DNA from 3 places in the Cellvibrio zantedeschiae genome. Region 3 is predicted to be linked to each of the others. Evidence: predicted binding sites of a transcription regulator. Region 3 holds the regulator's gene; each other region holds the start of a gene.
The links. Region 3 encodes sigma-54, which starts transcription at its own class of promoters, with help from an activator protein. Its sites were predicted from a motif close to TGGCACANNNNTTGCNNT; they were not measured.
Positions count from the first base shown of each region.

Region 1: the regulator sigma-54 is predicted to act here: its motif matches at 1,468-1,485, upstream of IE104_RS04130 (alginate export family protein).
Region 2: the regulator sigma-54 is predicted to act here: its motif matches at 1,816-1,833, upstream of flgB (flagellar basal body rod protein FlgB).

Region 1 is NZ_BMYZ01000001.1:924,514-927,797, reverse strand. Features, by position in the region: gene IE104_RS04130 (alginate export family protein) at 24-1,334, opposite strand; gene IE104_RS04125 (glycoside hydrolase family 3 protein) at 1,908-3,284, opposite strand, start outside.
Region 2 is NZ_BMYZ01000001.1:1,926,895-1,930,178, forward strand. Features, by position in the region: gene IE104_RS08535 (flagellar hook assembly protein FlgD) at 63-782, opposite strand; gene flgC (flagellar basal body rod protein FlgC) at 852-1,298, opposite strand; gene flgB (flagellar basal body rod protein FlgB) at 1,346-1,747, opposite strand; gene gloA2 (SMU1112c/YaeR family gloxylase I-like metalloprotein) at 2,129-2,536, shown strand; gene IE104_RS08555 (CheR family methyltransferase) at 2,664-3,284, opposite strand, start outside.
Region 3 is NZ_BMYZ01000001.1:509,053-512,336, forward strand. Features, by position in the region: gene rapZ (RNase adapter RapZ) at 1-335, opposite strand, end outside; gene IE104_RS02280 (PTS sugar transporter subunit IIA) at 395-841, opposite strand; gene hpf (ribosome hibernation-promoting factor, HPF/YfiA family) at 856-1,146, opposite strand; gene IE104_RS02290 (RNA polymerase factor sigma-54) at 1,216-2,862, opposite strand; gene lptB (LPS export ABC transporter ATP-binding protein) at 3,049-3,284, opposite strand, start outside.

The sequences.
Region 1 (3,284 bases), 420 kb from region 3:
GGGGATTTTTTTATTGGCTGCAATTAGAAATTCCAATCAGCCTGAAGCCATACTTTTGAGGTATCGGAAACTAAAGATTTAGTACCGATTTTTTGTACCCAGTTACCGTTATCAAAGGTGGCATATTTAGCGGTATAAACAACTGCACCGATTTTTTTGCTGGCGCTCAAATTCCATTCATTACCGTAGTCAATAATTTTGCCCAGGGTTGCGCCCGCTGCAAGACTTTTTTCATCCGCTTCATAACTATGATAAGCCGCAACCAATTGCACACCTTTTACAGTGGTGGTCAAACTTGCGTATATATCCTTGATACCTTCTTTTGGTGTTGCAAGGAAACGATCTGCCCAGCCATTAAAAATATGCAGTGTTGCAAAGGGTGTTGCGAAGCCTTTGTTGCCATTGTCTGAACCCAAGACTTCATAACCGATTAAGGGTACAAAACGACCTATAGTAGTACTCGCCTCAATCAAGCTGTAGGTTGCGCTGTAATCCAATGGATTTGAACCAGCACCTTTTTGCTTGGCGTATTCCAATGTGTACATAAACGATGGATTTGCAGTGCTCGACCAACGCACACCATAAGTATTGCTGGATATAGCGGCAGATTTATTTGCCGCTGCGCCAGTTCCCACCAAAGTTGCGTCATCAACATTATCGATAAGATATGCGTAGCCCGTTAATTTTCCTGCTTCAAATCCGGTGTAACTCACGTTAAACAAATTGGTATCTTGTTTGTAATCACCTTGCACAGGAACAGCGTTACCAAAAATACGGTTTACGTTAGTGATGTGCGCAGCAAAAATATTGGTGTAGCGAATTGATTTGTTGGTAAATGAAATACCATCATAAGTTTGCTCGTTCTGGCGCCAGCCCACGTTACCGATAAAACGCGCGTTATCTAAAATAATACGTTGGCGACCATACTTAATGGAATTATTAAACGTAGTGTAAGACACCAGCGCCTGATTAAAATCAGTGCCCTGTGGATCAAAAATTTGTGCGTATTTTTTTGTACCCGCATTAATTGGATCTGCAGCCCAAGTTGCGTAATCAACGTCGTGATCAACTTCAGTAACGTTATCCATTTCAGCAGTGATGGCGAAACCATTCCAGGCACCAGATTGATAAGACAAACGTGATCTTATGGTAAGAGCGTTTGCATCTTCATAACCATCCCAACTCACATCTTCATAGCGAGTGCGAACATTTACTTTAATTGTACTGCCTGACACCAAACCTTCGGTTAAGGTTTGCGCGGCGTGCGCACTCTGTGCAGAAAAAAATAATGAACCGGCTGCAGCGCAAAGAAGATGAGCAGTGTGTTTTTTCATAGGACTTTCTCCAAAAGTTAGCGTTAGTAACAATCACACTTGCCTAATTTTTTTGCGACGCAATTAAAATATTTTCATCGCATTTTTATCTAAGTTTTGAAGTTAGATTTTATTGGCATGAGTAATTTTCACTAGAGCAAGGCCTATGCCAAACAAAAAAAATGCGCCAAATAAATATATTTTGTCCATTCAAATCAACCAGTTACAAAAGCGATTTTTTTAACGTGTATTTTTTGTCACAATTTGGTAACGCACTCTGTTGGTGACCGATTAAAAAATATCGCGCTAAAAATAAACATTTCGTTAAAAATCTGTGCGCCATTTAATTACAAAAAAATGCACCGCGACTTAAGCATTTGCTCCATTTAAAGGCAGACACCCCCACTCGAGGTTTTCATAGGTGTACTTTTTGAAACGTGCAAGCCTCAAAAGAATGCACGTTTGTTTGCAACATGTTTCTCTACAAACCGGTGTTATCGCCTTGCACTCTTTTTTACCTGCCGACCAAAGCCAAATCGCAGCCATAAAAAAAGCCGCACTAGGCGGCTTTTTTTATGGCTGGATATTAGAGCATTATTCGTAACGAACTTGCCCGTTCTGTCCAGCATTCTTTTCAATACGAACATTCGAGAAAACCAAATCGAGCTTATCATTGGCAACTAATGAGAAAGGCTCGAGCACTAGCTCAAACAGCTCTTCCTGGGTGCGCTTCAAGCCGAAGTCAGTTCCTGCATCCGGGAATAATACTAAATCGACCTTAATCGTCTTCCACCCCTGACCGCTAATAGCCTTGAATTGCGCAGTGAGATCAACCTCGGTATAGCATGAAGGGCCACAACCTATGCGCACACGTGCATTGCCTTTAGGTGCATCATCAACTTTTACATCAAAGATCAATGCAGAATTAGCATGCAGATAATCGCTCAATACCTGGCGATTCAATGTTGAGATTGCAACCAAGCCTTCGCCATTACCATTCCATTGCGCGCGACGGGCATCTTCCTGAACATCACGGTCAACCGCTGTTACCGTGAGCGAAGAAACGGCTGCAATGTTGCCATTCAAATCAGCGCGGTCGTTATTTTTTCCTTCCAGAATAATCGAGAAGGGGCTCATTGGACGACGCTTGAACAATTCCAACACATCAGTAGTTGCCTGATGCTGGATGCCTTCTTCAGACAACTCGCTACTCAAAGTATCTTTGTCGTTGTAGCTCAAACCAAAACCGTACGGGAAAAGCGGATCGTAATTTTCATCGCCAATATTCAAAGGCGCTTGATCCGGACGCTTGGGCCAGGAGAAGGTCAAACGTCCATTGGTGTCGTAACGCAGCTTGCCATCGGTTGATTTGAAAATCACATCGGCAATACCTGCGCCTTCAGTACCAGGCTGCCAAATAACAGCGAATGCATCAGATGCATTCAACTCGCGGTTAACCCACAGTGGACGACCCGTCACAAACAAAGAAACAACGGGAATGCCATCGGCTTTAAGTTTGCGCAGCAATTCGAGATCTTTAGTATCACCCGATTTCAACAATACGTTTTGCACATCACCCTGCATTTCTGCATAGGGATCTTCACCAAACACCACAATAGCAACATCAGGTTTTTCACTATAAGTACCCTCAGGGCTGAGGGTCGCTTTACCGCCAGCGGCCTTAACTGCAGCTTCAATACCCATCCAGATAGTGGTCGCACCGGGGAAATCTGCCATGGTGTTACCAGTGCCCTGCCAGTTGACTGACCAACCACCGGTTTGCTTGCTGATATTATCTGCACCGTCGCCGGCAACTAAAATATTGGCGCTTGGCGATAGAGGTAAAATATTATTTTTGTTTTTCAATAACACAATGGATTCCCGTACTGCTTGGCGAGCGACTTCACGGTGAGCGGCGGCGCCGAGCAATTCATCTTTGCCCGACAATGGACGAGTGGAAGGCAAACCTTT
Region 2 (3,284 bases), 1.4 Mb from region 3:
ATTTTTACGTTGTTGATAACAAAACTGACAAACAAATTTCGAACAAAATTCCAGAACAATAATTAGTTAAATTGTTTCACTTTGCTAATATCCATCGCGCCGTAACCAGCAAGGTTTAATACTAATTTTCCGTCGGCTCCAACCGTTACACTATTGACGTTTGCACTTAAGCTAGTTGCCAACTGTTGACTTTTTCCGTCTTGTGTTGACAAGACTTCAAATCTATAAGCGCCAGGTGTTAATGGAGTTTTCGCACTCCAATCCAAAAGCTTGCCATTCAATTCCATACTTTCACCGTCGAAACGGAAATTCATATCGCCTTTCTCAGCGGAGCCAATTGGAATTTGCGCAGCGAGCACACCTTTAGAGTCGTACACATTCATTTTTACTTCTGAGGTTGATGCAGGTACTGTGATGGTGCCGGAAATAATTCCATCTGGAGACAAAATACTATTAGCACCTTCAACGCTAACAGAGCGACCAACAAGAGACGAAGCCTGCAAAGCCTGATTGGATTGGAAGCTGCTACTAAAACCATTAAAACTGGTGTTCAGTTTTTCCAAACCTTGTACCGAACTAAATTGCGCCAATTGCGCAACAAATTCAGAGTTACTTTGTGGTGCCAAAGGATCCTGATTTTTCATTTGCGTAATCATCAATTGTAAAAATGCATCTTGACCAAGATCATTGGTTTTTTTCTTGGGCGTAGCCGCTGAATTTTTATCAATGGCATAACCAGCAAGAACATCTGAAGGCGATTTAGTACTTGATACGTCACTCATTTCAATTCACCCTAATCTCACTAACCTGTTGCTGACCTTGTCTTTACGCGTACTACTGACTAACTTGTATTACTGACCCAGGGTAAGAACGCGCTGCACCATTTGTTTTGCTGAGTTCATTACTTCTACGTTCATTTGAAACGAACGAGATGCAGAAATCATATTGGTCATTTCTTCTACCACATTAACGTTGGGGTAATACACATAACCTTCTTTATCTGCTTTTGGATGAGTTGGTTCGTAGCGACGTTGTAACGGCGCATCACTCTCAACAATGCCTAGCACTTGCACACCGGCATTTGCATCGTCTTCATTTGCTGCTTTATCTGCATTTAAAGATTGTTGCATGGCTTGTTTTTGAATAGCGGCAAACACTGGCTGACGGCTGCGATAAACTTGATCAACACTTGAGCTAGCTGATTGCGCATTTGCCAGGTTGCTTGCAGTGGTGTTCAAACGCAAACTTTGTGCGTTCATACCTGTGCCAGCAATGTCAAAAATATTTCCCAGTGCCATGATGTTTCTCGCTTTAAATAAAAAATGTTTTCAGTGAATTAGTAAAATTAATCGCCACGTATAGCAGATTTTAAACCCTGGAATTTACTGTTCAGAAATTGAAAGCTTGCTTGAAACGCCAAACTGTTTTTCATGTATTCCGCATGCTCAATTTGGTCTTCTACTGTGTTGCCATCAATAGAAGGTTGTTGCGGTGTGCGGTATAACAAATCGGCATCTTCACCAAATACAGTATCTGTAGAGATATGACGCTCGTTGGTCATTTGCGCTGCAAAGTTGTTAGAGCCCGCCGTTTGTTGGCTGAGCAATTGCTTGAAATCCAGATCACGCGCCTTGTAGTTAGGGGTGTCGATATTGGCCAGGTTGTTAGCCAATATGCCGGCACGTTGGCCGCGCAAGCGCAGTGCGCTTTCGTGAATTCCCAAGGCTGAATCAAATGAAATTGGCATGGTAGCAACTCTCTAAAAAAAGCAATCTGGTTTCCGGCATTTGCCGATATACCTTTGTTACAAGTTAGATTGCAACGCCTATGCCAAAGCGAATAAAATTTTTATGTTATTGATTTTATTGAATTTTTGTTAATTGAAATCTCGGTAAAAACGGCAAGAACCCAAGCGGCAAAGAGAAAGCGGCAAGGCCTTTCCGCTTTAGCTGGCGGTTAAAATATGATCCATGTGGAACCTGTGAGTTGCGACGGAAACTGCGGGAAGTAAGAAAATTAAAAATGATTTTGCCAAACTGCTTAAAGACCAAACCTATCCAGCAATAGAAGCATCGCCAAGCGCTTTATGGCAAAGTAGCCAAACTCTTTAACTATAGTGAATCATTCTATGTCGTTCCTGACCGTCCACCACGTCGCCATTATTTGCTCTGACTACGAGCGCTCCAAACATTTCTATACCCAAACCCTCGGGCTAAAAGTCATTGCGGAGGCTTATCGCGCAGAACGCCAGTCTTATAAATTGGATTTAGCGTTAGCTGATGGAACCCAGCTGGAGTTATTTTCCTTCCCCAATCCGCCCAGCCGCCCTTCCCGTCCTGAGGCCTGCGGGTTACGCCACTTGGCGTTTGCGGTTGCAGATGTTGAGCAAATTAAAGAGGATTTGGAACAGAAAGGTGTAGTTGTTGAACCCATTCGAGTTGACGAATATACGGGCAAGAAATTTACATTTTTTGCAGACCCGGATGGGCAGCCTTTAGAGGTGTATGAGGTAGGGATTGATGAAATGGCAAGGTAGGTATTCTGCTAGGAGTCGTCATCCTCGCGCAGCGGGGATCCAGTTTTTGATGTCTCTTTAGGTTTTTAAGAGCTGGATCCCCGCTGCGCGAGGATGACGACTCCCTACTAATCAAGCTTTCGAAAAATCATATCGCCTTATAAAGAATCCCCGGCTCACAACGCACCATCTCAAATAAATCCGCTGCGCCAGCCAAACCTTCAGATGACCCCAAATACAAAATCCCTTGTGGCTTTAACGAAGCATGAATTTTTTGCAAGATTTGTCGTTTCAAATCGGCATTGAAGTAAATCAACACGTTACGGCAAAAAACTATGTCGAACTTACCCAAGGCGGCGTAAGAATCCATCAAATTGATGGGGCGAAAATCAATTCGGTCGCGCAAGATTGGTTTTACTTTCCAATTACCCTCGGGTGTTTTATCAAAAAAGCGATCCAGACGCTCATTGGATAAACCACGCATTACTGAAAGCTTGTCGTACTCACCAGCGCGGGCTTGCTCAAGAACGGTAGTGGATAAATCTGTCGCCACAATTTGTACCTGGCGTGGCAAGGTTCCCATATTTTTAAGCTTGAATTCTTCGGCCATCATGCTGATGGAATACGGCTCCTGCCCCGAAGAACACGCAGCAGACCAAATGCGGATAGGACCAAACATTTTATTGTTAGGCCCCATAAGCTGCGGAAGAAGATTATTTTTTAAATGGTCGTAAGGGTATATATCGCGAAACCAGAAGGTTTCATTGGT
Region 3 (3,284 bases):
TTGTCGCTGAGCGGATGCTTGCGGCGTGTTTCGCTAAAGCGCTGGATCAATACAGACGATTGGGAGTCCAAAAAAATCACCGTGAAGGGCAGGTGTGCCTCTTTCAGGGTGCTGATCATTTGCGGGAATATTTGCAAGTCTTTCCAGGCGTTGCGAACATCTATACCAATCGCGAATTTATGTTGGTCGTCTTTGTGGATTTCGATTTGTGCAACCAGTGCGGGCAACAGGCTTACAGGTAAATTATCAATGCAGTTGTACCCCACGTCTTCCAACACGTGTAGGGCGGTACTTTTGCCTGAGCCGGATAATCCGCTCACAATCACTAACTGCATAATGTTTCCCTATATGAACCAAATCGATTTGGTTCAAAAAACCTGGAGCTTAAAAATAATCAGCTGATGGCTGCTTCGTAAAGTGTGCTGTTGTCGCTGGCGGCACGTAAACGCTGGCGAAACTCACTGCGTGTTAATGCACCGGCCAGAGCGGCCAAATTTTTCAAATGTTCTGCGTGTGAATCTTCTGGCACCAGCATGGCAAATAAAATATCGACAGGTTCATTGTCGATAGAATCGAATTCAACGGGATGCTTTAGCGTAATAAGTGCACCTATAGCACCCGCGCTGTTATTGATGCGGCAGTGCGGGATTGCAATGCCGTGCCCAACGCCTGTTGACCCCAAACGCTCGCGCGCAAGAAACCGACGCACTAAATCATCGGCATCAATGGTTGAAATATCTTGCGCAATAACTTCTGCAAGTAATTCCAATGCGCGTCGTTTGCTGCTGGCCTCAAGGCTACTGCAAGCGCGTTCGGGTGTTAACAGTGATTGAATTTGCATAGTTGTCCGAGCTTTTAGCGATGGCTGCGCATCTTTTCTTTATGTTTAATTAGCTGGCGATCCAATTTGTCGGCCAGGGAATCTATTGCTGTATATAGATCGGGATCTGTGGCATCGGCAAAAATATCTTTTCCGCTAACGTGTAAAGTGGCTTCCGCTTTTTGTTCGAGTTTATCAACCGAAAGAATAACGTGAGTATTAGTGATGCGGTCGTGATGATTGCTTAAACGCTCCAATTTGCTGATCACGTAATCTCTCATTGATTCGGTAACTTCTACGTGGTGGCCACTGACATTTATTTGCATAGATACATCCTCGGTGGTTACATGAGTGCCAAATGCACTCACAAAATATTTCCAGCTTAATATTTTCAGTTAAAGTGTTTTGCGCTCATTCGATGGCGGAATGTTGAGCGACTCGCGATATTTAGCAATGGTGCGGCGTGCAACCTGAATGCCTTGTTCGCCGAGTAGATCGGTAATTTTGCTATCGCTTAGTGGTTTTTTAGGGTTCTCCGCGCTCACCAGCTTTTTGATCAGGGCGCGAATGGCTGTGGAAGAACATTCGCCACCGGAATCTGTGCTCACATGGCTGGAGAAAAAATATTTCAGTTCAAAAATACCTTGCGGTGTGTGCATAAATTTTTGCGTAGTCACGCGCGAAATAGTCGATTCATGCATCTCAACAATTTCCGCAATATCATGCAGTACCAATGGCTTCATTGCTTCGGCGCCGTACTCCAAAAAGCCTCGTTGTTTTTCAACGATACAACTGGCCACTTTTAACAGGGTTTCGTTACGGCTTTGCAAACTTTTCAAGAACCAACGCGCTTCCTGCAAATTGTCTTTCAGGAATGTATTGTCACTGCTGGAGTCCGCACGTTTTACCAGCGATGCATAATCAGAGTTGATGCGTAAACGCGGCGCTATTTCCGGATTTAACTCTACCATCCAGCGGCCTTCACGTTTTTCCACAAAAACATCGGGCACTACATATTCTGTTTCACCGCTGGCAATCATGTCGCCGGGGCGTGGATTCAGGCTTTGAATCAAGCTTACCGCTTGGCTAAGCTCATCCTCTTTAAGTTTGGTCCTGCGCATTAACTGGCGGAAATCGCGGCTTGCCAGTAGTGGTAAATATTGTTTGGCAATGAGTTTTGCTTCGGCCAAAAAGGGCGTTGAAGCATCGAATTGTTGCAGCTGCACACTCAAGCATTCGGCCAGGTTTTGGCTGCAGGCGCCGCAAGGATCAAACTGTTGGATGCGGTGCTGAACCGCTTCCACTTCATCCAGCTCCAAATCATCCCATTCGGTGATCAGGCCACTGAAAATGTCTTCTAATGTGACTGATAGCATTCCGCTAGGTTCAACCGCATCAATAATTGCCATGGCAATTATGCGGTCGCGATCAGACATAGGCGTGAGATTGAGTTGCCACATAAGGTGGTCGTACAGCGAATCAGTAGCGGCGCGGCGACTTTCAAAATCGTTGTCGTCGTTTTCGTAATTGGTAGATCCACTGGATTGGCTGGTTTGGTATACGTCATCCCAACTGGTATCTACGGGTAAATCGGCAGGAATGGCTTCGTTCCATTCGGTTGCGCTTTCGCTGTAATCATCTGTGCCGGCGTAGTTATCGGTGTCAGTAAAACTTTCGCTTTCTCTGAAGCCATCGCTGTCACCAAAATTGGTTTCGCCAAAGCTTTCATCGCCAAACTTTTCGCTGCTGGATTCGTTGTACGTCATCTCACCGGAATAGCTCTCGCTAAAATCGTCGGTACCGCTATCGCTGGTGGCTGCTATTTCCTGGGTGCGAGCGTAGTCGCTGTCTTCAAATTCGGTATTGGATGATGACGGAGTATCAAAGCTATCTTCCACTTCCAACATGGGGTTGGAATCAAGAGCTTCCTGAATTTCTTGTTGGAGATCTAAGGTCGATAATTGCAACAGGCGAATCGCTTGTTGCAACTGCGGGGTCATGGTCAGTTGTTGACCGAGCTTGAGTTGTAGAGATTGCTTCATTATTCGAACGAAAAACCCTTAGCTAGCGAAAGAGGCGAGCAAAAAACTAAACACTGTTAGATGGAGTTTAGTCAGGGTTTGACGACTAGGCAATAACTCAATGGCGCTAAAGGGAAATATTTAAAGCAATCTTTATGCCTAATGGTTAAGGATTTTAATTTGTCAAGGAAATGGACGACGAAAAGCTTAAAGTTTGAAGTCTTCGCCAAGGTAAACCTGACGAACTTTATCGTTGGCGAGAATAACGGAAGAGCTACCGCTGGCAATGATATGACCTTCGCTAACAATGAATGCTGTTTCGCAAATGTCGAGGGTTTCGCGCACGTTGTGGTCGGTGATTAACACGCCAATGCCGCGATCTTTTAGGTGGCGAACAATTTCTTTGATGTCGGCAACCGAGATGGGGTCAACGCCCGCAAAAG